3 regions of the Pseudomonas knackmussii B13 genome follow, and region 2 is predicted to be linked to each of the others. Evidence: riboswitches for the same ligand, from Rfam matches in the RefSeq annotation. Region 2 holds a riboswitch; each other region holds the start of a gene.
What was found. Region 2 has a riboswitch for cobalamin ahead of cobW (cobalamin biosynthesis protein CobW). Riboswitches for the same ligand answer to the same signal wherever they lie in the genome.
Positions count from the first base shown of each region.

Region 1 (7,038 bases), 150 kb from region 2:
TCGCAGCGTCTGCATAGCTGTTGCTCAGCGCGCGCCAGCTGCCGCCCAGGCCGAAGGCGCCGAACTGGCGGTCCAGGTCCAGGCTCAGGGTGCGGCGGGCGCGGCGCGGCAGGGTGTGGCCGGTGTCGCGGTCACGCGGGTCGATCACCGCTACGCCGAGGTTGGCTTGCCAGCCGTAGACCTCACGCGCCCAGTTCGCCTCGAAGCCGTTGATGCGCGCCTTGGCGATGTTCTCCGGCTGGTTGGCGGTGCTGTCCCAGGCGATCAGGTCGTCGACCTCGGTGCGGTAGATCGAGGCGTCCAGGTGGTTGCCGTCGAACTCGCCGCGCCATTGCAGCTCGTAGGTCTTCGAGGTCTCGGCCTTGAGGTTCGGGTTGCCGGCGCCGGGGTAGTAGAGGTCGCTGAAGGTCGGCGCGCGGAAGCCCTCGCCGTAGCTGGCGATCCAGCTCTGCTTGTCGCCCACCGGCAGGGTCAGGGCGCCGTTCCAGCTGTTCTGCGTGCCGTAGCGCTGGTTGTCGTCGTGGCGCAGGCCCAGCTCAGTGGAGAAGGCGTCGGCCTTGAAGCTGTGCTGGGCGAAGAAGGCGTGGTTCTCGCGGCTGTCCTCGGCGAACGTGGTGCTGCCGTCGACCTGGTCTTCGTACCAGTCGGCGCCCAGGGCCAGTTGGTTGCGCGGGTCCAGCTGCAGGCGGTTGATCCAGCTCGCCGAGTGGCGGGTGGTTTCCAGGCTGCCGTTGTTCCAGTCCTCGGCGGCGCCGACCGCCTTGTTGCGGTCGTAGCTGCGGCCCAGTTCGACGCGGCTGCTCCACATGTCGGTGAGCTGGCCTTCGAGGTAGCCGCTGTAGCTGCTGACACGGAACTCGTCGTGAGGCAGGCCCGGCGCGTAGCTGTAGGCGTCGTCGTATTCGCTGTCGCCGCGCTGGTCGTTGAGGCTGAAACCGGCCTTCCAGTCGTCGTTCAACTGGTGGTCGAGGTTCAGGTGCACGGCCTTGTTGCGCCGGCCGTCGTCGTCGCTGTCGGCGCCGCGGTTGTCGCGGGTCATGTCCCAGCCCTGGGTTTCGTCGAGGCTGGCGCCGAGGTTGAAGCGGGTGCGCTCGTCGCCACCGGCCAGCGAGGCGCTGCGCTCGAAGGTGCCGTGGTTGCCCGCCGCCAGGCGTACTTCCGGGTGCAGGCCGGTTTCGCCGCGACGGGTGAAGATCTGGATCACCCCGCCGATGGCGTCGGCGCCGTACAGCGAGGAGCGCGGACCGCGGGTCACTTCGACGCGCTCGATGTTGTCGATGCTCAGGTAGTCCAGGCGGGCGATGCCGCTGCTCGCCGAGGCGATGCGCTGGCCGTCGACCAGCACCAGGGTCTGCGCGGTGTTGCTGCCGCGCACCGAGTAGCTGATCAGCCCGGCGGCAGTGCTCACCTGCACGCCCGGCACGCGCTGCAGCAGCTCAGGCACGCTGCGGGCCTGCAGGCGCTCGATGTCGTCGCGGGTGAACACGGTGTTGGCCGAGGTGGCCTGGTCGCGCGGCTGCGCCATGCGCGCCGAGGTGATGACCATGTCCGGCAGCTTGTAGGCCTGCTCGGCATCGGTCGCGGCGAAGGAAGCCCCGGGCAGTACGGCGACGGCCAAGGCGAGACGGGAAAGCTTCATGGATTGGAATCCTCAAAAGTACGTCGGCGACTTTCGAGGAGGGCGGACAAGGACGGCTCGCGGCCGTGCTTGACGGTGCGGCCCTCCGCAACACCAGTCGGATCGCGTCGAGGGCGGTCTCCGGGCTGCCGACACGCACGCTCGCGGCCTTCCCATGCGTGTCGCACAGTGGCGGATCGGAGCGCGGCAGGCCGTGGCCTGCGGTCGGTTACCGTTGCGGGGGCAGCGCAGGTCTTTCACCTGCTTCCCGTTACCTCGAACGAAAACGGGCGCACCTTATAAGGGTGCGCCCGTCGCTGCAAGGCTCAGGGGGAGCAATGCGCCTAGCGGTCAGCCCAGCTGCGCCAGGCGCTCGGCGATGGCGCGCTCGATGCCGGCCGCGTCGAGGCCGCACTCGGCAAGCATCTGGCTCGGCTTGGCGTGCTCCACGTAGTAGTCCGGCAGGCCCAGGTGGAGGATCGGCTGCTGGCGGTTCTCGTGGGCGAGGAACTCGCTGACGGCGGCGCCGGCGCCACCCATCACGGCGTTCTCCTCGATGGTCACCAGCAACTCGTGGCTGTCGGCCAGCTCACGCACCAGGGCTTCGTCGAGCGGTTTGACGAAGCGCATGTCGACCACGGTCGCGTCGAAGCGCTCGGCCACCTGCAGGGCTTCGGCCAGCTGCACGCCGAAGGCGAGGATGGCGACCTTGCCGGCGCTGCCGCGGCGGCGAACCACGCCCTTGCCGATTTCCACCGGCTCCAGCGCCGGTTCGATCGGGGTGTTCGGGCCGCTGCCGCGCGGGTAGCGCACTGCCGCCGGGCCTTCGAACAGGTAGCCGGTGGTCAGCAGCTTGCGCAGCTCGTCTTCGTCGCTGGGCGTCATCACCAGGATGCCGGGGATGCAGCGCAGGTAGGAGAGGTCGAAGCTGCCCGCGTGGGTCGGGCCGTCTTCGCCGACCAGGCCGGCGCGGTCGATGGCGAAGAGCACGTCGAGGTTCTGCACTGCGACGTCGTGGATCAGCTGGTCATAACCGCGCTGCAGGAAGGTGGAGTAGATCGCCACCACCGGCTTGACGCCGTCGCAGGCCATGCCGGCCGCCAGGGTCACGGCGTGCTGCTCGGCGATGGCGACGTCGAAGTAGCGGTCCGGGAAGCGCTCGGCAAAGGCGACCAGGTCGGAGCCTTCCTTCATCGCCGGGGTGATGCCGACAAGGCGCGGGTCCTGCGACGCCATGTCGCACAGCCACTGGCCGAACACGTTCGAGTACTTCGGACCGCCGGCCTTCTTCGGCGCGGCGCCGGCCGGCTCCAGCTTGGTGATCGCGTGGTAGCCGATGGGGTCCAGTTCCGCCGGGCCGAAGCCCTTGCCCTTCTTGGTGATCACGTGGAGGAACTGCGGGCCCTTGAGGTCGCGCATGTTGCGCAGCGTGGCGACCAGGGTCGGCAGGTCGTGGCCGTCGATCGGGCCGATGTAGTTCCAGCCCAGCTCCTCGAAGAGGGTGCCGGGGACCAGCATGCCCTTGGCGTATTCCTCGGTGCGGCGGGCGATCTCCCAGGCGCCGGGCAGGCGCGAGAGCACCTTCTTGCTGCCTTCGCGCATGCTGCTGTAGGTGCGGCTGGAGAGGATCTTCGCCAGGTAGTTCGACAGGCCGCCGACGTTGTGCGAGATCGACATGTCGTTGTCGTTGAGGATCACCAGCATGTCGGCCTGCACGTCGGACGCGTGGTTCAGCGCCTCGAAGGCCATGCCGGCGGTCAGCGCGCCGTCACCGATCACCGCCACCGACTTGCGCCCCGAACCCTGCATGCGCGCGGCGATGGCCATGCCAAGCGCGGCGCTGATGGAGGTACTGGAATGCCCGACGCCGAAGGTGTCGTACTCGCTCTCGCTGCGGCGCGGGAAGGCGGCCAGGCCGTCCTTCTGGCGCAGCGTGCCCATGCGCTCGCGGCGGCCGGTGAGGATCTTGTGCGGGTAGGCCTGGTGGCCCACGTCCCACACCAGGCGGTCGTCCGGGGTGTCGAAGACGTAGTGCAGAGCGATGGTCAGCTCGACCACACCGAGGCCGGCGCCAAAGTGCCCGCCGGTCTGGCCGACGGTGTACAGCAGGTACTGGCGCAGTTCGTCAGCGAGGGTGACGAGCTCAGCCTCGCCGAGACGGCGCAGCTCGACCGGCGTGCTGGCTCGGTCCAGCAGGGGCGTGGCGGGGCGCTCGCGGGGAATCTCGTGGAACGTCGTGGGCATCGGGCTGATCGTTATAAGAGGCAAAGATGCGGAAGTTTACCCGATGCATCGGGCAGGCCCAAGCAAGGCGCGGCGCGTTCACGGGCAGACCGGATGGTCTGCAGCGTCGGCATGGGCTAGGCGGAATTACTGAGAAGGGGGGATGCAGGGGAATCTGACGGGGCGGTCCTTGCCCCGTGCGTCGATCAGCTGCGTCGCTCGACGATGTAGCGGGCCAGCTGGCGCAGTGGCTCGGCGTTGGCGTCGAAGCCTTCCAGCGCGGCCAGCGCCTGGTCGCGCAGGCCCAGGGCATAGGCCTTGGCGGCGTCGAGGCCGAGCAGCGCGGGGTAGGTAGGCTTGTCGTTCGCCTCGTCCTTGCCCTGGGTCTTGCCGAGGGTGGCGGTGTCGCTCTCCACGTCGAGGATGTCGTCCTGCACCTGGAACGCCAGGCCGATGGCCTTGGCGTAGTGGGAGAGGGCATCCAGACGGGTGGTATCGGCATTGCCGCTGGCCAGGGCGCCGAGGCGCACGCTGGCTTCGATCAGCGCGCCGGTCTTGTGCCGGTGCATGTTCTCCAGCGCCGCCTGGTCGATCTTGCGGCCCACGGATTCGAGGTCGATGGCCTGGCCGCCGACCATCCCGGCAGAACCGGCGGCACGCGCCAGGGCGGTGACCATGGCCAGCCGCGTATCGACGTCCTGCGGGTTGCGCACGGCATCGCCCAGCACCTCGAAGGCCAGCGCCTGCAGGCCGTCGCCAGCGAGGATCGCACAGGCCTCGTCGAAGGCGATGTGCGTGGTCGGCTGGCCACGGCGCAGGTCGTCGTCGTCCATCGCCGGCAGGTCGTCATGCACCAGCGAATAGGCGTGGATCAGCTCCACCGCGCAAGCCGCGCCATCGGCACGGGCGATGTCACCGCCCAGGGCCTCGCAGGCGGCATAGGCCAGCAGCGGGCGCACGCGCTTGCCGCCATTCACGACGCTGTAGCGCATGGCCTGGTAGATGCGGGTGAGTTCGGGGCGGGGAGCAACGAAAAGGGCGTCGAGCGCGGCATCGACACGCGCCTGGCAGCGCGCCTGGTACTCGCTGATCATGCTTCGTCGCCCGCCGAATCGAAGGGCGCCTCGCTCAGCTCGCCATCGCGCTCCAGGAGGATCTGCACCTTCTGCTCGGCCTGGCTGAGCGCCGACTGGCAATCACGGGTCAGGCGGATGCCCTGCTCGAAGGCACCGAGCGAATCCTCCAGGGACAGCTCGCCACTCTCCAGGCGTTCCACCAGGGTTTGCAGTTCAGCGAGGGACTGCTCGAAATCGACGGCTTTCTTGCGGGCCATGGGGACTCTCGGCGGGGGTGTTCAAAACCCGGCGACACTAGCAGAGACGGGGCTTGCGGGCAAATTTGCGGGGCTTTTGAGCGGGCTTCGGAAGCTCTCGATGAATACCGTGTGCATTGAGTCGAGAAGCACGTCCCTGGCAACTGGATGGCCGTCGAATGACAGGGAACCGCCCTCAGGTATTTCGGTTACGCCTTGGCTGCTGGATATAGAAGTTGAGGGAGGCAGTCGTGGAACTTCAGTTGGATATGCCTCATTGGCTGGGTGATTGTGGGATCTCGAGTTAGTAGAGCCATCATCATTCCCGCCATCGTTGCCAGGCCGTTGGAGTTCCTGACGACTTCTATTGCTAGCGGAATGGGAAAACCTTCGGCGTGTCGCCGTAGAGGATGGAGGCCGCCATGAACGTACGAGTTCAGGGCTTTAAGCATCACTCGCTTGAAGTCCACGAGCTGAATAACAGCCATTTGCGGAGCACTTGGTGTGTTCTCCAGCTTCTTCAGCATGTCATCCAATCCAGGAAGGCTTTTCGCAGCTTGTTCAGTTTCCAGCGTAAGGGGCTGGCAGATCTTCTCCAGCTGGGCTTCGTTTGCGGCGTATTCAATCCAGATGCCTCTTACCAGCGCTTCGTACTGGAGACGCATGAGCGCTGTTGCCGAAACGGCGTTGCCTTGTGAGATCAGGGCTCGAAGGCCCGCTCCGTGCTCCAGCGAAAGCGTGCACATGTAGAAGCTGCTTTCCGAGCGGGAAGAGTCCTCCAGAACTGCATTGTTCAGATGCGCTTCGATTGCCCTGTGCAGTTCGCGCGAACGTGTCAGCACGTCATCCAGTTCGATGGTCATTCCATTGCCTCCGAGAAAGTGGCGGATTGGCTGATGTGTTTCTTGGCCCAGGCCAAAAGCAGAAGACCCGCTTGTGGTCGGCTGTTCAGTGCGTCCGAAGTACTGGTACTACGCTGAAAGCACTTTCTGACAAGGCGCTCTGCGAAGGCAAACAATTCCATGTGCGGCCGCTACGTCACCCCCGAAGAAGCGGAAATCGAGCGCTACTGGCATATCGGTTCGCGCAATGCCGGGCGCTGGATTCGCCGGGGCTTCAATGTGGCGCCGACCACCCTCGTGCCCATCCTGCGCGAGAGCGTGGGCGGGCAACTGGAGCTGCTGCCGGCCCGCTGGGGCCTGATCCCCTTCTGGTGGAAGGAAGAAACGCCGCCGCGCTTCTCCTTCAATGCCCGCAGCGAAGAAGCGGCCAGCAAGCCCATGTGGCGCCAGGCCCTGCACAGCACCCGCTGCCTGATGCCCGCCGTGGGCTGGTACGAGTGGAACGAACGCGAAAGCGTGCGCAACCCCGCCGGCCGCTTGGTACACCAGCCGTACTACATCCACCCCGCCGACGACGAACTGCTGGCCTTCGCCGGGCTCTGGTCGGTATGGCAGAGCCCGAGCGGGGAAGAAGTGTTGTCCTGCGCCATGCTGACCCGCGCCGCCACGCCCGCCCTCGAAGCCATCCACACCCGCATGCCAGTGGTACTCGGCCGCGAGCAGCAAGACGCCTGGCTGGCGCCGCAGCTGTCGCCGAAGGAGGTCGCGGCCCTTGTGGATAAAGCCGGGCCGGCGCTCGTGGGGCATCGGGTCAGCTTGTTGGTGAATAGGCAGGAGAACGACGGGGTGGAATTGATCGAGCCGCTGCCGGGCGACAAATAGCCGCCCATCCGGACTTCTTATTCCGTCTTTACTGAGGGGGCTTATAGCGTTAGCTTCGATGATGGCTAGGTGCCATGCATTGGATGCAACGAGGACTAAGGAATGTCTCGCCGCCGCAAAACCACTCCCATCGAAGCCCTCATCGAACTCGCGGCCCTGCT
Region 1 covers NZ_HG322950.1:858,388-865,425, forward strand. The annotation lists gene PKB_RS04130 (TonB-dependent receptor domain-containing protein) at 1-1,639, opposite strand, end outside; cobalamin riboswitch at 1,735-1,933, opposite strand; gene dxs (1-deoxy-D-xylulose-5-phosphate synthase) at 1,970-3,862, opposite strand; gene ispA ((2E,6E)-farnesyl diphosphate synthase) at 4,048-4,935, opposite strand; gene PKB_RS04145 (exodeoxyribonuclease VII small subunit) at 4,932-5,174, opposite strand; gene PKB_RS04150 (DUF6988 family protein) at 5,363-6,016, opposite strand; gene PKB_RS04155 (SOS response-associated peptidase) at 6,176-6,877, shown strand; gene PKB_RS04160 (restriction endonuclease) at 6,980-7,038, shown strand, end outside.
Region 1: linked by a shared signal. The riboswitch ahead of PKB_RS04130 (TonB-dependent receptor domain-containing protein) and the one ahead of cobW (cobalamin biosynthesis protein CobW) in region 2 are both predicted to bind cobalamin.

Region 2 (7,038 bases):
GTGTTCTGGGAGGGCTCGCACTGGCGCAGCATGCAGGCGCTGCTGGCGCCCTTGCTGAAAAATCCGGAGCGCTAGGAAGGCCGATACAGGTGCTGATGCCCTGCGCTGTACAGCGACGACTCGGTGAAGCCCTCCGCCCCCAGCACATGCCCGACGAGGATCAGCGCGGTGCGCTTGAAGCCCTTGGCGCGGGCCTTGGGCAGGATATCGCCGAGGGTACCGGTGACCTGGTCCTGATCCGGCCAGCTGGCGCGGTGGATCACCGCGATCGGGCAGTCCGCTCCGTAGTGCGGCAGCAGCTCCTCGACGATCTTCTCCAACTGCCCCACACCCAGGTGGATGGCCATGCTCGCCCGGTGCCGCGCCAGGTCGCCCAACTGCTCGCCCTCGGGCATCTTCGTCTTGCTCGCATAGCGGGTGAGGATCAGCGTCTGCGAGATATCCGGCAGTGTCAGCTCGCAGCCCAGCAGCGCGGCGCAGGCAGCCGTCGCAGTGACGCCGGGGACGATCTCGTAGGGGATGCCGAGGCTGCGCAGGTGCTGGATCTGCTCGCCGATGGCGCCGTACAGCGAGGGGTCGCCGGAGTGCACGCGGGCCACGTCCTGGCCCTTGGCGTGGGCCTCGGCAAACAGCGCGATGATCTGCTCCAGGTGCAGCTCGGCGGTGTTCACCACCACCTCCGCGCTGTGCCCTTCCAGCACCGCTTCAGGCACCAGCGAGCCTGCATAGAGGATCACCGGACACGTGCGCACCAGGCGCTGGCCCTTGACCGTGATGAGCTCGGGATCGCCGGGACCGGCGCCGATGAAATAGACCGTCATGCTGGCTTCGCTTCGGATCGGGAAAGGTGCGCAGTCTACCCCAGCCCGACTGGCGCCATGGCCAGCGCGCAGGTGGCATTGGCACTGCGGCGCTTGGTCAGCACCAGGCGCGCCGGGCCCTCTGCCAGCGCCTCGGCCAGCGCCAGCGCAGAGGCTTCGGCCACACCGGGGCTGCCGGTGGCCTGGCGCGCCAGCGCCGAGGTCGAGCTGAGCTGGCTTTCGTAGGGCAACAGGCGCTCGGCGGGCAGCAGCTCCAGCGGCAAGCGCAACTGGCGCGCGAGTTCGCGCAAGCCGCCCTCCAGCGCCTTGGCCTCGCTGCTGGCCAAGGCTTTCAGCAGCGTCTCGTCGAGCCCGGCTTCGCGCAGGCAGGCCCGCAGCAGGGCGAGCAGTTCGTCGGCGCCGCAATCTTTGCGGCAGCCCAATCCGGCAACCAGGATCATGCGGGCCTCCTCGGGCGGGGAATCGCCGGGCAGCTCAGCACGGGCCCCGCGCGCCGTCAACGGCCGGGTGGCGATTGACCGACCCAGGCGGCCTGCGTAGCCTGTGCGCCTTCGAGGTTCTTCGGCCGCGCGCCGAAGCTAAGAGGGAACGTGGTCCAAGCCACGGCTGCCCCCGCAACTGTAAGCGATCGGAACTCCTTCGAATGCCACTGCCGCAAGGTGGGAAGGCGAAGGACGAGGCGAAAGCCGGATCGCGAGCCAGGAGACCTGCCTCGCACCAGCATTACGACAACCGGGCGGGGTGATCCGGGTGGCGGCTTCCGTTGCACGGCTGCTCCGTGCGCGCGCCTCTGCATCCCGTCCTCTGCGCAGAGGCGAACATGCAAACCCTGGCCAAGCTCCCCGTCACCATCGTCACCGGCTTCCTCGGCGCCGGCAAAACCACCCTGCTCCGGCACATGCTCGACAACGCAGAAGGCCGCCGCATCGCGGTGATCGTCAACGAGTTCGGCGAGCTCGGCATCGACGGCGAAATCCTCAAGCAATGCTCCATCGGCTGCACGGAAGAAGAAGCCGTCGGCCGCGTCTTCGAGCTGGCCAACGGCTGCCTGTGCTGCACCGTGCAGGAAGAGTTCTTCCCGGTGATGCGCGAGCTGGTGGCCCGCCGCGGCGACCTCGACCAGATCCTCATCGAGACCTCCGGCCTGGCCCTGCCCAAGCCGCTGGTGCAGGCCTTCCAGTGGCCGGAAATCCGCAACGCCTGCACCGTCGACGCAGTGATCACCGTGGTCGACAGCCCGGCCGTGGCCGCCGGCACCTTCGCCGCGCATCCCGAGCAAGTGGACGAGCAGCGCAAGCAGGACCCGAACCTCGACCACGAATCGCCGCTGCACGAACTGTTCGAAGACCAGCTCGCCAGCGCCGACCTGGTGGTTCTGAACAAGGCCGACCTGCTCGACGCCGACACCCTCGCCCAGGTGCGCGCGCACGTCGCCGAGGAGCTGCCGCCGGCGGTGAAGATCATCGAGGCCAGCGCCGGCCAGCTGCCGCTCTCGGTGCTGCTGGGACTGAACGCCGAGGCCGAGCTGCATATCGACAGCCGTCCGACCCACCACGATCACGAAGGGCACGAGGACCACGACCACGACGAGTTCGACTCCTTCCACGTCGACCTGCCGGAAGTCGAGGAGCGCGCGCTGCTGGAAGCCCTCGGCCAACTCGTCGAGCGCCACGGCATCCTGCGCATCAAGGGCTTCGCCGCCATCCCCGGCAAACCCATGCGCCTGCTGATCCAGGGCGTCGGCAAGCGCTTCGACAAGCACTTCGACCGCAAGTGGCTGAGCGACGAAACCCGCGCCACGCGCCTGGTGGTGATCGGCCAGGAGCTGGACCAGGCGGCCATCACCAACGAGCTGCGCACGGCGCTGGCGCAATAACGCTTTTGTAGGAGCGAGCTTGCTCGCGAACAACTCCGCAGCGGGGTTTGGTTCGCGAGCAAGCTCGCTCCTACGAAGAGCCACCACCGAGGCTGCTCCATGCACCTGCTGCGCACCCAACCCGGCGGCTTCGTCCCCGACGACGGCATCGCCCACCTGGCCCAGACGCCCGCCGAGCTGGTGATCCTCTGCAGCGGCGACTCGCACCTCGCGCTGCTCGCCGAGGCCGCCCGCGCGCTGCCGGAGGACTACCCGAGCCTGCGCCTGGCCAACCCCATGCAGTTGCAGAACCATGCCTCGGTGGACCTCTACGTCGACGAGGTGCTGCAGCACGCGAAGGTCATCCTGATCTCGGTGCATGGCGGCGTTGGCTACTGGCGCTACGGCATCGAACAGCTGGTGGCGCTGGCCGAGCGCGGCGCCACGCTCGTCCTCGTCCCCGGCGACGACAAGCCCGATCCCGAGCTGACCGCCCTCTGCACTGTCCCGCCGCCCGAGGCCGAACGCCTCTGGCAGTACCTGCGCCAAGGCGGCCTGGACAACGCCCAACAGTTCTTCGCCTGCCTGGCCGCGCAGTACCTGAAGCGCGACTACCCGTGGCGCGAGCCGCACACCTTGCCGCGTGTGGCGCTGCACCATCCACGACAACCCGCAGCCACCCTCGCCCACTGGCAAGCCGAGTGGAATGCGGACTGGCCCGTCGCCGCGCTGCTGTTCTATCGCACCCACCTGCAGGCGGCGAACACCGGCTTCATCGACAGCTTCTGCGAACGCCTGCGCGCCCAGCAGCTCAACCCGTTGCCGATCGCCGTCGCCAGCCTCAAGGAAGCCGCCTGCCTGGAGCAGGTCGAAGCGCTGCTGGACGAGGCCGGCGCCGAACTCATCATCAACACCACCGGCTTCGCCCAGTCGAACCCCGAGACGCCGCAGGCGCAGCCGTTCCGCCGCGACGTGCCGGTGCTGCAGGCCATCTGCTCGCTGGACAACATCGAGCAATGGCGCGCCAACCCGCAGGGTCTGGGCCCGCGCGACCTGGCGATGCACATTGCGCTGCCGGAGCTGGACGGCCGCCTCATCACCCGCCCGATCAGCTTCAAGGGCCTGGCCTGGCGTAGCGAGCGCAGCCAGAGCGACGTGGTCTGCTACCTGCCGCACCTGCCGGGTATGGACTTCGTCGCCGAGCTGGCGCGGCGCTGGATCACCCTCGGCCGCAAGCAAAACGCCGACAAGCGCGTGGCACTGATCCTGGCCAACTACCCGACCCGCGACGGCCGCATCGGCAACGGCGTCGGCCTCGACACCCCCGCCGCCGCGCTGAACATCCTGCGTGCGCTGGAAGACCAGGGCTATCCCCTCGCCGGCCTGCCGCAGGACGGCACCTCGCTTATCCACAGCCTGCTCGGCGGCGTGAGCAACGACCTCGACAGCCTCGACCTGCGCCCCTGCGCCCAGAGCCTGGCGCTCGCCGACTACCTCGCCTGCTTCGCCCGCCTGCCCGCAGCCAACCAGCAGGCCGTGCGCGAGCGCTGGGGCGAGCCCGAGCAGGACCCGATGTTCCGCGGCGGACGGATGATGGTCGCCGGCCTGCGCTTCGGCCTGGCCTTCGTCGGCATCCAGCCGGCGCGCGGCTACCAGCTCGACCCGGCGGCCATCTACCACGACCCGGCGCTGGTCCCGCCGCACAGCTACCTGGCCTTCTATTTCTGGCTGCGTGAAGTATTCGGCGTCGATGCGGTGATCCACGTCGGCAAGCACGGCAACCTCGAATGGCTGCCCGGCAAGGGCGTCGGCCTGTCCGAGGAATGCTGGCCCGACGCGATCCTCGGCCCGCTGCCGAACCTCTACCCGTTCATCGTCAACGACCCCGGCGAAGGCGCCCAGGCCAAGCGCCGCAGCCAGGCGGTGATCATCGACCACCTGATGCCGCCGCTGACCCGCGCGGAGAACTACGGCCCACTGCGCGACCTCGAACGCCTGGCCGACGAGTACTACGACGCCTCGCTGCTGGACCCGCGCCGCGCCATCCAGCTGCGCGGGGAAATCCTCGACGCGGTGCGCGCCGCCGCACTCGACCGCGAGCTCGGCCTGCAGCTGAACGACGACGAAGACAGCTGGCTGCCGCAGCTCGACGCCTACCTGTGCGACCTCAAGGAATCGCAGATCCGCGACGGCCTGCATGTGTTCGGCGAATCGCCGGTCGGCCAACTGCGCCGCGACACGCTGCTGTCGCTGGTGCGCATCCCGCGTGGCGATGGTCGCGGCGGCAACGCCAGCCTGCTGCGCGCGCTTGCCGAGGACCTGAAGCTCGGCCGCGATCCGCTGGACTGCAACTTCGCCGAGGCCTGGGAAGGCCCGCGCCCGGCGCTGCTGGTGGAAGTCAGCGACGAACCCTGGCGCAGCAACGGCGACACCCGCGAGCGCCTGGAACTGCTCGCCCTGCTGCTGATCGAGCACGAACTCGAGGCGCCCGGCGCAGCGAGTGCGCTGGTCCTGCGCCAGCTGCGCGAACAGGTGGCACCGCTACTCGATGCCTGCGGCGGCAACGAGATCGGCCAGTTGCTCGCCGCACTGGAAGGCCGTTTCGTCCCCGCCGGACCGAGTGGCGCACCCAGCCGCGGGCGCCTCGACGTGCTGCCCACCGGGCGCAACTTCTTCACCGTCGACGTGCGCAACCTGCCCACGCCGACCGCCTACCGCCTCGGCTTCCAGTCCGCCAGCCGACTGCTCGAAAGACACCTGCAGGACCACGGCGACCACCTGCGCCAGCTCGGCCTCTCGGTGTGGGGCACGGCGACCATGCGCAGCGGCGGCGACGACATCGCCCAGGCCCTGGCGCTGATGGGCGTGCGCCCGGTTTGGCAGGCCGGCAGCCAGCGCGTGGAAGACTTCGAGATCCTGCCGCTGAGCCTGCTCGACCGTCCGCGGGTGGACGTGACCCTGCGCGTCTCCGGCTTCTTCCGCGACGCCTTCGCCAACCTGATCCGCCTGTTCGACGCAGCGGTGCAGGCGGTGGCCGCGCTCGACGAGCCAGACGACATGAACCCGCTGGCCGCCCGCGTACGCGCCGAGAGCGTGCAGCTACAAGCGACCGGAGTGGATGAGGAAAGCGCCCGACGCCAGGCCGGCTGGCGCATCTTCGGCGCGCAACCCGGCGCCTACGGGGCCGGCGTGCAGGGCGTGATCGAGGAGCGCAACTGGGAAAGCCGCGCCGACCTCGCCGCGGCCTACCTCAACTGGGGCGGCTACGCGTACGGCGCAGGCGACGAAGGAACGCCAGCCCGCGAGGGTTTCGCGCGACGCCTGGAGGGCCTGCAGGCGGTGCTGCACAACCAGGACAACCGCGAGCACGACATTCTCGATTCCAACGACTACTACCAGTTCCAGGGCGGCATGCTGGCGGCGGCGGAAGTCATGCAGCAGCGCCGCGTCGCCAGCTACCACGGCGACCACAGCCAGCCGGACAACCCGCGCATCCGCACGCTGAAGGAAGAACTCGGCCGCGTCGTCCGCGCCCGCGCGGTGAACCCGAAATGGATCGCCGGGATGAAGCGCCACGGCTACAAGGGCGCCTTCGAGATGGCGGCAACGGTGGATTACCTGTTCGCCTTCGACGCCACCAGCGAACTGGTCGACGACCACCAGTACCAGTTGCTCGCCGATGCCTACGTGCTGGACCCGGACACCCGCGAATTCATCCGCCAGCACAACCCCGAAGCCCTGCGCGACATCGCCGAAAGGCTGGTCGAAGCGCAGCAGCGCGGATTGTGGGAGGAACCCGGCGAATACCGCGAGGCGCTGGAGAACATCCTGGTGGACAGCGAGGAGCAATAGCGCCGACCGGCTATTCGTAGGAGCGGATTCATCCGCGATCCGTATCATCGGATGCCATCGCGGACGGAGTCCGCTCGCCCCTGTAGGAGCGGCCCATGGCCGCGATTCGCGCGCATGGCGCGCTCCTACAATGTCGCATCGGTGCCAGTATTTTCGCGGATAAGATCCGCTCCTACGCGGCACGGATCGACCGTAGGGCGCACAACCGTTCGCGGATGTACACCATGACGCGACGCCCCTGCAGGAGCGGAGCTTGTCCGCGATTCGCGCGCATGGCGCGCTCCTACAAGGTTGCATCGGCGCCAGTATTTTCGCGGATAAGATCCGCTCCTACGGCACCGTTCAGCCGCCGGGTTCACCCCCGGCGCAGTCGCTCCGCCGCCTCCAGCAGCAGCGCCTCGGTACCGCTCCAGCCCAGGCAGCCGTCGGTGATCGAGACGCCGTAGCGCAGCTCGCCGGATAGCGGCTGGCAGCCGTCGAACAGGTGCCCTTCGAGCATCACCCCGCGCA
Region 2 covers NZ_HG322950.1:704,016-711,053, reverse strand. The annotation lists gene PKB_RS03320 (Mut7-C RNAse domain-containing protein) at 1-75, shown strand, start outside; gene cobM (precorrin-4 C(11)-methyltransferase) at 72-821, opposite strand; gene PKB_RS03310 (cobalamin biosynthesis protein) at 857-1,261, opposite strand; cobalamin riboswitch at 1,359-1,550, shown strand; gene cobW (cobalamin biosynthesis protein CobW) at 1,642-2,697, shown strand; gene cobN (cobaltochelatase subunit CobN) at 2,797-6,528, shown strand; gene PKB_RS03295 (3-deoxy-7-phosphoheptulonate synthase) at 6,884-7,038, opposite strand, start outside.

Region 3 (7,038 bases), 900 kb from region 2:
CTTTCGCGCAGCAGGTCGCTGTGGCGCTGGCTGCCGACACGGTTGCCGAGCACGCCGGAGAACGGCAGGCCCGGCTGGTAGGTGGCGAGGCCCACGGCGAGGGCGCCGAAGGTCTGCGCCATGGCCTGGCCATTGATCACACCGAGCACCGGCACATCGAAGGTGCGCGCGAGGTCAGCGGCGGACGGCGTGCCGTCGAACAGGCCCATCACCCCCTCGATGAGGATCAGGTCGGCCTCTCCCGCCGCTTCCCAGAGCAGCCGTCGGCTCTGCGCCTCGCCAACCATCCACAGATCGAGCTGGTAGACCTGCGCACCACTGGCGCGGGCGAGGATCATCGGGTCGAGGAAGTCCGGGCCGACCTTGAACACCCGCACCTTGCGCCCCTGGCGCGCGTGCAGGCGGGCCAGGGCGGCGGTGACGGTGGTCTTGCCCTGCCCGGAGGCCGGCGCAGCGATCAGCAGCGCCGGGCACTGGCGCGCCTGCGGCATCAGAACTCCACCCCTTTCTGCGCCTTGATCCCGGCCTTGAAGGCGTGCTTGACCAGGCCCATCTCGGTGACGGTGTCGGCGGCCTCGATCATCCCCGGCTGCGCGGCGCGGCCGGTGACGATCACATGCTGGTGCGCGGGGCGCGCGGCGATATCCGCGAGCACCGTCTCCAACTCCAGGTAGCCGTGCTTGAGGGCGATGTTCAGTTCGTCGAAGACGATCAGACCTACGGCCGGGTCGGCCAGCAGTTCGCGCGCAACATCCCAGGCCTGCCGGGCCTTCTCGATGTCGCGCTGGCGGTCCTGGGTTTCCCAGGTGAAGCCCTCGCCCATCACGTGATAGCGCACCTGCTCGGGGAAGCGACGGAAGAAGGCTTCTTCACCGGTAGTGGCGGCGCCCTTGATGAACTGCACCACGCCAGCCTGCATACCGTGGCCGAGGGCGCGGGCGAGCATGCCGAAGGCCGAGCTGCTCTTGCCCTTGCCGTTGCCGGTGAGCACCAGCAGCACGCCGCGCTCGTCCTGCGCCTGGGCGATCATTTCGTCGATCACCGCTTTCTTGCGCTGCATGCGTGCGCGGTGGCGCTCGTCCTTTTCCACGGATTCGCTCATCGGGGATTCTCCTGGCCACGGGCGGCCGTGCTCGCGACGCTCGTGCGCCGGGGCTGAAGGGGCGGGATGAAGGACGCGGCGGCAATGACCGCAGGATGACGACGGACGACAGCCGCGCGGCCTGGGGCCGTGGCTGCAAGAGAAATGCTCATCTGCCTGATCGCTCCACCGCTCTCACCCGCGCGGTACAAAACCTTGAGGACGTCGGGGCGGTCGGATCGCGGTCAGGAAGGCACGCGGCCGACGGCTTCCTGCACGTCGTCTGCGCTACGGGCCGGTCTCCGGGCTCGCGAGTGGAGGTCCGTATGGACTTCCCCGATCGCGCCTTCCCATGCCGGAGCACAGTGGCCATTGCGATCGTCTGACTCGCCTACCGTTGCGGGGGCAGCGCCGGAATGACCGATTCGAGTCGGTGTCACCGGCTTCCCTGTTTCACCTTCAGACGGATCTGAAGGCACCTGTAGCAGGCGCGCAGCTTAGAGGCTGGCGGGGTGGCCGGTCAATCGACGCCAGCCAGGCCTTCGAGAGCGGCGGCCGACGGCGCCCGCGCTGCCGGACGGATTGCAGCTGGAAGGATGTCCATCGCCGCACGGCTCATTTGTCTTGCGCCTTGCGTGCAATGAAGGCGGCGGTTATCTCCGCTAGACTCGCCGGCATGACCGAAACCACTCAGACCAGCCAGCTGCGCCTGGACACCTCCGCCTCCCCGCCCCTGCTGCGCATCAGCGGCGACTGGACACTCGCCCACTTCGCCGACCTGCAGAAGCAGATAGCCGGCCTCGACGCCCAGCACCGCCAAGCCGCGCATTGCGATCTCGACGGCCTCGGCGCGCTCGACACCGCCGGCGCCAGTCTGCTCGCCGACCTGCTGGGCAGCACCGGCCTGCAACACCTGGACGAACTGGCCGCCAACGTGCCGGCCGAGCGCCGCGCCCTGCTCCGCGCGGTCGGCACCTCCATCGGGCAATGCCGGCTGGAAGAGCGCACGCCGCCCCCGGGCAACGCCCTGATCGATCTGCTGGAACGCATCGGCCGCGCCATGCTCGCCTTCCGCAGCGACCTGGTCGGCGTGCTCGGCTTCATCGGTCTCACCCTCGAGAGCCTGCTGCGCTGCATGCTCAACCCGCGCCGCTGGCGCCCCACCTCCCTGGCCGCGCACATGGAGCAGACTGGCCTGGACGCGGTGCCGATCGTGGCGCTGCTGACCTTCATGGTCGGCGCCGTGGTGGCCTTCCTCGGCGCCACGGTGCTGAACAAGTTCGGCGCGGCCATCTACACCGTCGACCTGGTCGGCTTCTCCTTCCTGCGCGAATTCGGCGTGCTGCTCACCGCCATCCTGCTCGCAGGGCGCACCGCCAGCGCCTTCACCGCGCAGATCGGCTCGATGAAGTCGAACCAGGAAATCGACGCCATCCGCGCCCTCGGCCTCGACCCCATGGAGCTGCTGGTGCTGCCACGGGTGCTCGCCCTGCTGCTGGTGCTGCCCATGCTGACTTTCCTCGCCATGCTCGCCGGCATCGCCGGCGGCGGCGTGGTCTGCGCGCTGGCCCTGGACATTTCGCCGCGGCTGTTCATCGTCACCCTGCAGAACGACATATCCTTGCAGCACTTCCTGGTCGGCATGGTCAAGGCGCCGATCTTCGCCTTCCTGATCGCCGTGATCGGCTGCCTGGAAGGCTTCCGCGTCAGCGGCAGCGCGCAATCGGTGGGCGAGCACACCACCTCGGCGGTGGTGCAGTCGATCTTCGTGGTGATCCTGCTCGACGCGGTGGCCGCGCTGTTCTTCATGGAGATGGGCTGGTGAACACGGACGAACCCATCATCCAGGTCCGCGACCTGTGCAACCGCTTCGGCGACCACGCAGTGCACGAGCACCTCGACCTCGACGTGCGCCGTGGCGAGATCCTCGGCGTGGTCGGCGGCTCGGGCACCGGCAAGTCTGTTCTGCTGCGCAGCATCGTCGGCCTGCGCCGGCCACAGGAGGGCGAGGTGCGGGTGTTCGGCCAGAACCTGCTGGCGCTTTCCGCCGAACAGCGCTCGCCGCTGGAGCGGCGCTTCGGCGTGCTGTTCCAGAACGGCGCGCTGTTCTCCTCGCTGACCGTCGCGGAGAACGTCTGCCTGCCGCTGATCGAGCACGCCGGCCTGTCGCGCGAGGCCGCGCAGTACCTGGCCAAGGTGAAGATTTCCCTCGCGGGTCTGCCGCCGGATGCCGGCGACAAGTATCCGGCCGAGCTGTCCGGCGGCATGGTCAAGCGCGCCGCCCTTGCCCGCGCCCTGGCGCTGGACCCGGACATCCTGTTCCTCGATGAACCCACCGCCGGCCTCGACCCGATAGGCGCGGCGGCCTTCGACCAACTGATCCTGACCCTGCGCGACGCCTTCGGCCTCAGTGTGTTCCTGGTCACCCACGACCTCGACACCCTCTACACCATCTGCGACCGGGTCGCGGTGCTGTCGCAGAAGCGAGTGCTGGTGATCGGCACCCTGGACGAGGTGGCAGCCACCGACGATGCCTGGATCCAGGACTATTTCCATGGCCCGCGTGGCCGCGCTGCGCAGCAGGCGACGCAGCGCCTTACGGAGGAAAACTAATGGAAACCCGCGCCCATCACGTGCTGATCGGCCTGTTCACCGTGCTGGTGGCGGCCGGCGGGCTGCTCTTCGGCCTGTGGCTGGCCAAGTCCAGCAGCGACCAGGCCTACAACTTCTACGACGTGATCTTCACCGAGGCGGTGACCGGCCTGTCCCAGGGCGGCACCGTGCAGTACAGCGGCATCAAGGTCGGCGACGTGGTCAGCCTGCGCCTCGACCCGCAGGACCCGCGCAAGGTGCTGGCACGCATCCGCGTGTTCGACAGCACCCCGGTCCGCCAGGACACCCGCGCCAAGCTCGCCATAACCGGTGTCACCGGCACTGCGATAATCCAGCTCAGCAGCGGCTCGCCGGAGAGCCCGCCGCTGGTGGGCGAGAACGGCAAGATCCCGGTGATCAAGACGATTCCCTCACCGCTCAGCAAGCTGCTGGCCAACGGCGAGGACATCGCCACCAACATCAGCAACCTGATCACCAGCGTGAACCGAATGTTCTCCCAGGAGAACGCCGACCGCGTCAGCCGCACCCTGGACCACATCGACCAGGCCACCGCGACCATCGCCGAGCAGCGCGACGACATCCGCCAGATCGTCAAGGAACTGGCCGCGTCCAGCGGACAGATGCGCCAGACCCTGGCCAACGCCAACCAGTTGCTCGGCAATGCCAACCAGCTGCTCGACAGCCAGGGCAAGGACATCCTCGCCGACACCCGCAAGACAGTCGCGGCGCTGCAAAGCAGCAGCGAGCGCATCGACCGCCTGCTGGAGCGCAATGAAGGCGCAGTCAACAACGGCCTGAACGGCCTCGGCGAAGTCGGCCCGGCGCTGCGCGAGCTGCGCACCACCCTGGAAAGCCTGCGCGGGGTAACCCGGCGGCTGGAAGAAAATCCCACCGACTACCTGCTCGGCGGCCACCGCACCAAGGAGTTCCAGCCATGACCGCGCCCCTGCGCCTGCTCGGCACCTGCGCACTCGCCGCCCTGATCGGCGCCTGCTCGATCCTGCCCAAGGCGGAAACCCCGGACGCCTACCTGCTGCCGGTCAAACAGCAACCGGCACGCGCCACGCCGCCGGTGAGCTGGTCGCTGCGGGTGGATGCGCCCAATGCCAGCCAGGTGCTGGACAGCAACCGCATCGCGGTACTGCCCAAGGGCGACCTGCTAAGCGTCTACCAGGGCGCACGCTGGAGCGACACCGCCCCGAAACTGCTGCGCGACCGCCTGCTCGACGCCTTCCGCGCCGACGGCCGCATCTCGGCATTGAGCAGCGACGCCGTCACCCTGCAAGCCGACCTCGAACTGGACGGCGACCTGCGCGCCTTCCAGAGCGAATACCAGGGCCAGCAAGTGGCAGCGGTCGTGGTGCTGGAAGCCCGCCTGGTGCAAACCGCAACCCAGCGCATCGTCGCCAGCCGCCGTTTCGAAGCACGCCAGCCAAGCAGCGGAACCCAGGTCGCGGAAGTGGTCACAGCCTTCGGCCAGGCCAGCGACCGCCTTGCCGCGGAGGTGGTGAGCTGGACGTTGCAGCAGGGGCAGATGCAGAAGCTCGAGCGCTGATCCGCAGCGCCCAGGCTTTTCGTAGGAGCGGATTCATCCGCGAGAACTCGCACACAGATCCACCCGTAGGACGCATAACCGTTCGCGGTTATGCGCCGCAGCCCAACACGAAACGGCGGATAACCCCTTCGGGGTTATTCGTATATGGACTCCTCCCGGCTTGCCAGTGTTTGGCGGAGATTTCGAGCCTAGGTGCGACTGCGTCCGTATATCCGGCTTCATGGAGCGGTGTGGCAGCTCCCGAGCCCTGATGAAATGCGCGCCTGTATGTCTGATCGCCCTAACGGCTTTGCTTCACGGCAGCAGGGAGCCCGCGGATAACCCAGGTTTCATACAGGCCGGTTCGACCGGTTCGTCATCAATGCCATTCACTGTGCAATCGTGGTGGAGCGTTTCTACAGCGGTGTTGCCGGTAACGCTCAGGCGGGTTGGTAGGTGGTTTCCCGACTGAGCAGGGCCCAGACGATCCGGGCATTCTTGTTGGCCAGGGCAACGGCGACGGCGTTGGCATTGCATCGTTGCAACAGGCCTTGCAGCCAGCGACTGCGAGCATCGGTCTTGTTGGCGCAACAGCGTACGACCGAGCGGGAGCCATGGGTGAACAAGGTGCGCAGGTAGGTATCGCCACGCTTGGTGATCCCGCCCAGGCGCTGTTGCCCGCCCGTGGAGTGTTGCCGTGGCACCAGGCCCAGCCAGGCGGCGAACTGACGCGCCGTGCGGAATTGCCGGGCATCGCCGACCGCTGCCACCACCGCGCTGGCGGTGAGCGGGCCGATGCCTTCCACGGCCAGCAGGCGCTGGATGCGCGCATCCTCGCGCGCACTGCGCTTGATCACTCGCTCCAGTCGCTCGATGCGGGCATCCAGCGCCTGCAACTCCTCTTTCAAGCCGCTCAACAACTCGCCCATCGGCGCCGGCAAGGGCACCGGCTCGGCAGCGGTGACCGTCTCGAGCAGTTCGACCGTCGCCGCGCGCCCGCGTCGGCTGGCGATCAGGCCAAATTCGCCGAGCAAGCCGCGAATTTCGTTGCACAGTGCCGTACGGGCCCGGACCAGGCGGCTGCGAATGCGATGCACGGACTGCCCGGCCTGCTGCTGCGCACTCTTCACCGGCACAAAGCGCATGCTCGGACGGCTGGCCGCCTCGCAGATCGCTTCGGCATCGTGGGCATCGTGTTTGTCACCCTTGACGTAAGGTTTGACGAACTGCGGTGCAATCAAGCGGACCTCGTGCCCCAGCCCCTGCAGCTCTCGCGCCCAATAGTGCGCACTGCCGCAGGCCTCCATCGCCACCAGGCAGGGTGCCAGCTGGCGAAAGAAATCCAGCATCTGCGCCCGCTTGAGCTGCCGCCGGCACACCACGCGCTCGTGGCTATCGACGCCGTGCACCTGAAATACCTGCTTTGCCAGATCCAGACCAACGCGACTAATGTTCATACTGACTCCCCCTCCGGGACTTGTGGCTACACCATCAGTCTGGCGCTTGACGCCGTAGGAGGGAGGAGTCCATTTCATTGCCCTACAGGGTCGGCATTCGTGTCGTGCGGTTCGCGAGGATGACGAAGAATTGTAGGAGCGGATTCATCCGCGAAAATCCCCGCGCCGATTCCAACCTGTAGGAGCGCGCCATGCGCGCGAATCGCGGATAAATCCGCTCCTACAAGGGAATGCCGAGCCGTGCGGTTACGGTCTGGCCTTAGTCTTCGGCCTTGCGCAGCAGATAGGTATCCATGATCCAGCCATTGGCTTCGCGGGCCGCCAGGCGAGTCTCGCGGATACGCTCGGCGACT
Region 3 covers NZ_HG322950.1:1,604,099-1,611,136, reverse strand. The annotation lists gene PKB_RS07740 (cobyrinic acid a,c-diamide synthase CobB) at 1-491, opposite strand, end outside; gene cobO (cob(I)yrinic acid a,c-diamide adenosyltransferase) at 491-1,102, opposite strand; cobalamin riboswitch at 1,358-1,579, opposite strand; gene PKB_RS07730 (ABC transporter permease) at 1,758-2,906, shown strand; gene PKB_RS07725 (ABC transporter ATP-binding protein) at 2,903-3,694, shown strand; gene PKB_RS07720 (MlaD family protein) at 3,694-4,632, shown strand; gene PKB_RS07715 (ABC-type transport auxiliary lipoprotein family protein) at 4,629-5,249, shown strand; gene PKB_RS07710 (IS110 family RNA-guided transposase) at 5,669-6,685, opposite strand; gene cobF (precorrin-6A synthase (deacetylating)) at 6,945-7,038, opposite strand, start outside.
Region 3: linked by a shared signal. The riboswitch ahead of cobO (cob(I)yrinic acid a,c-diamide adenosyltransferase) and the one ahead of cobW (cobalamin biosynthesis protein CobW) in region 2 are both predicted to bind cobalamin.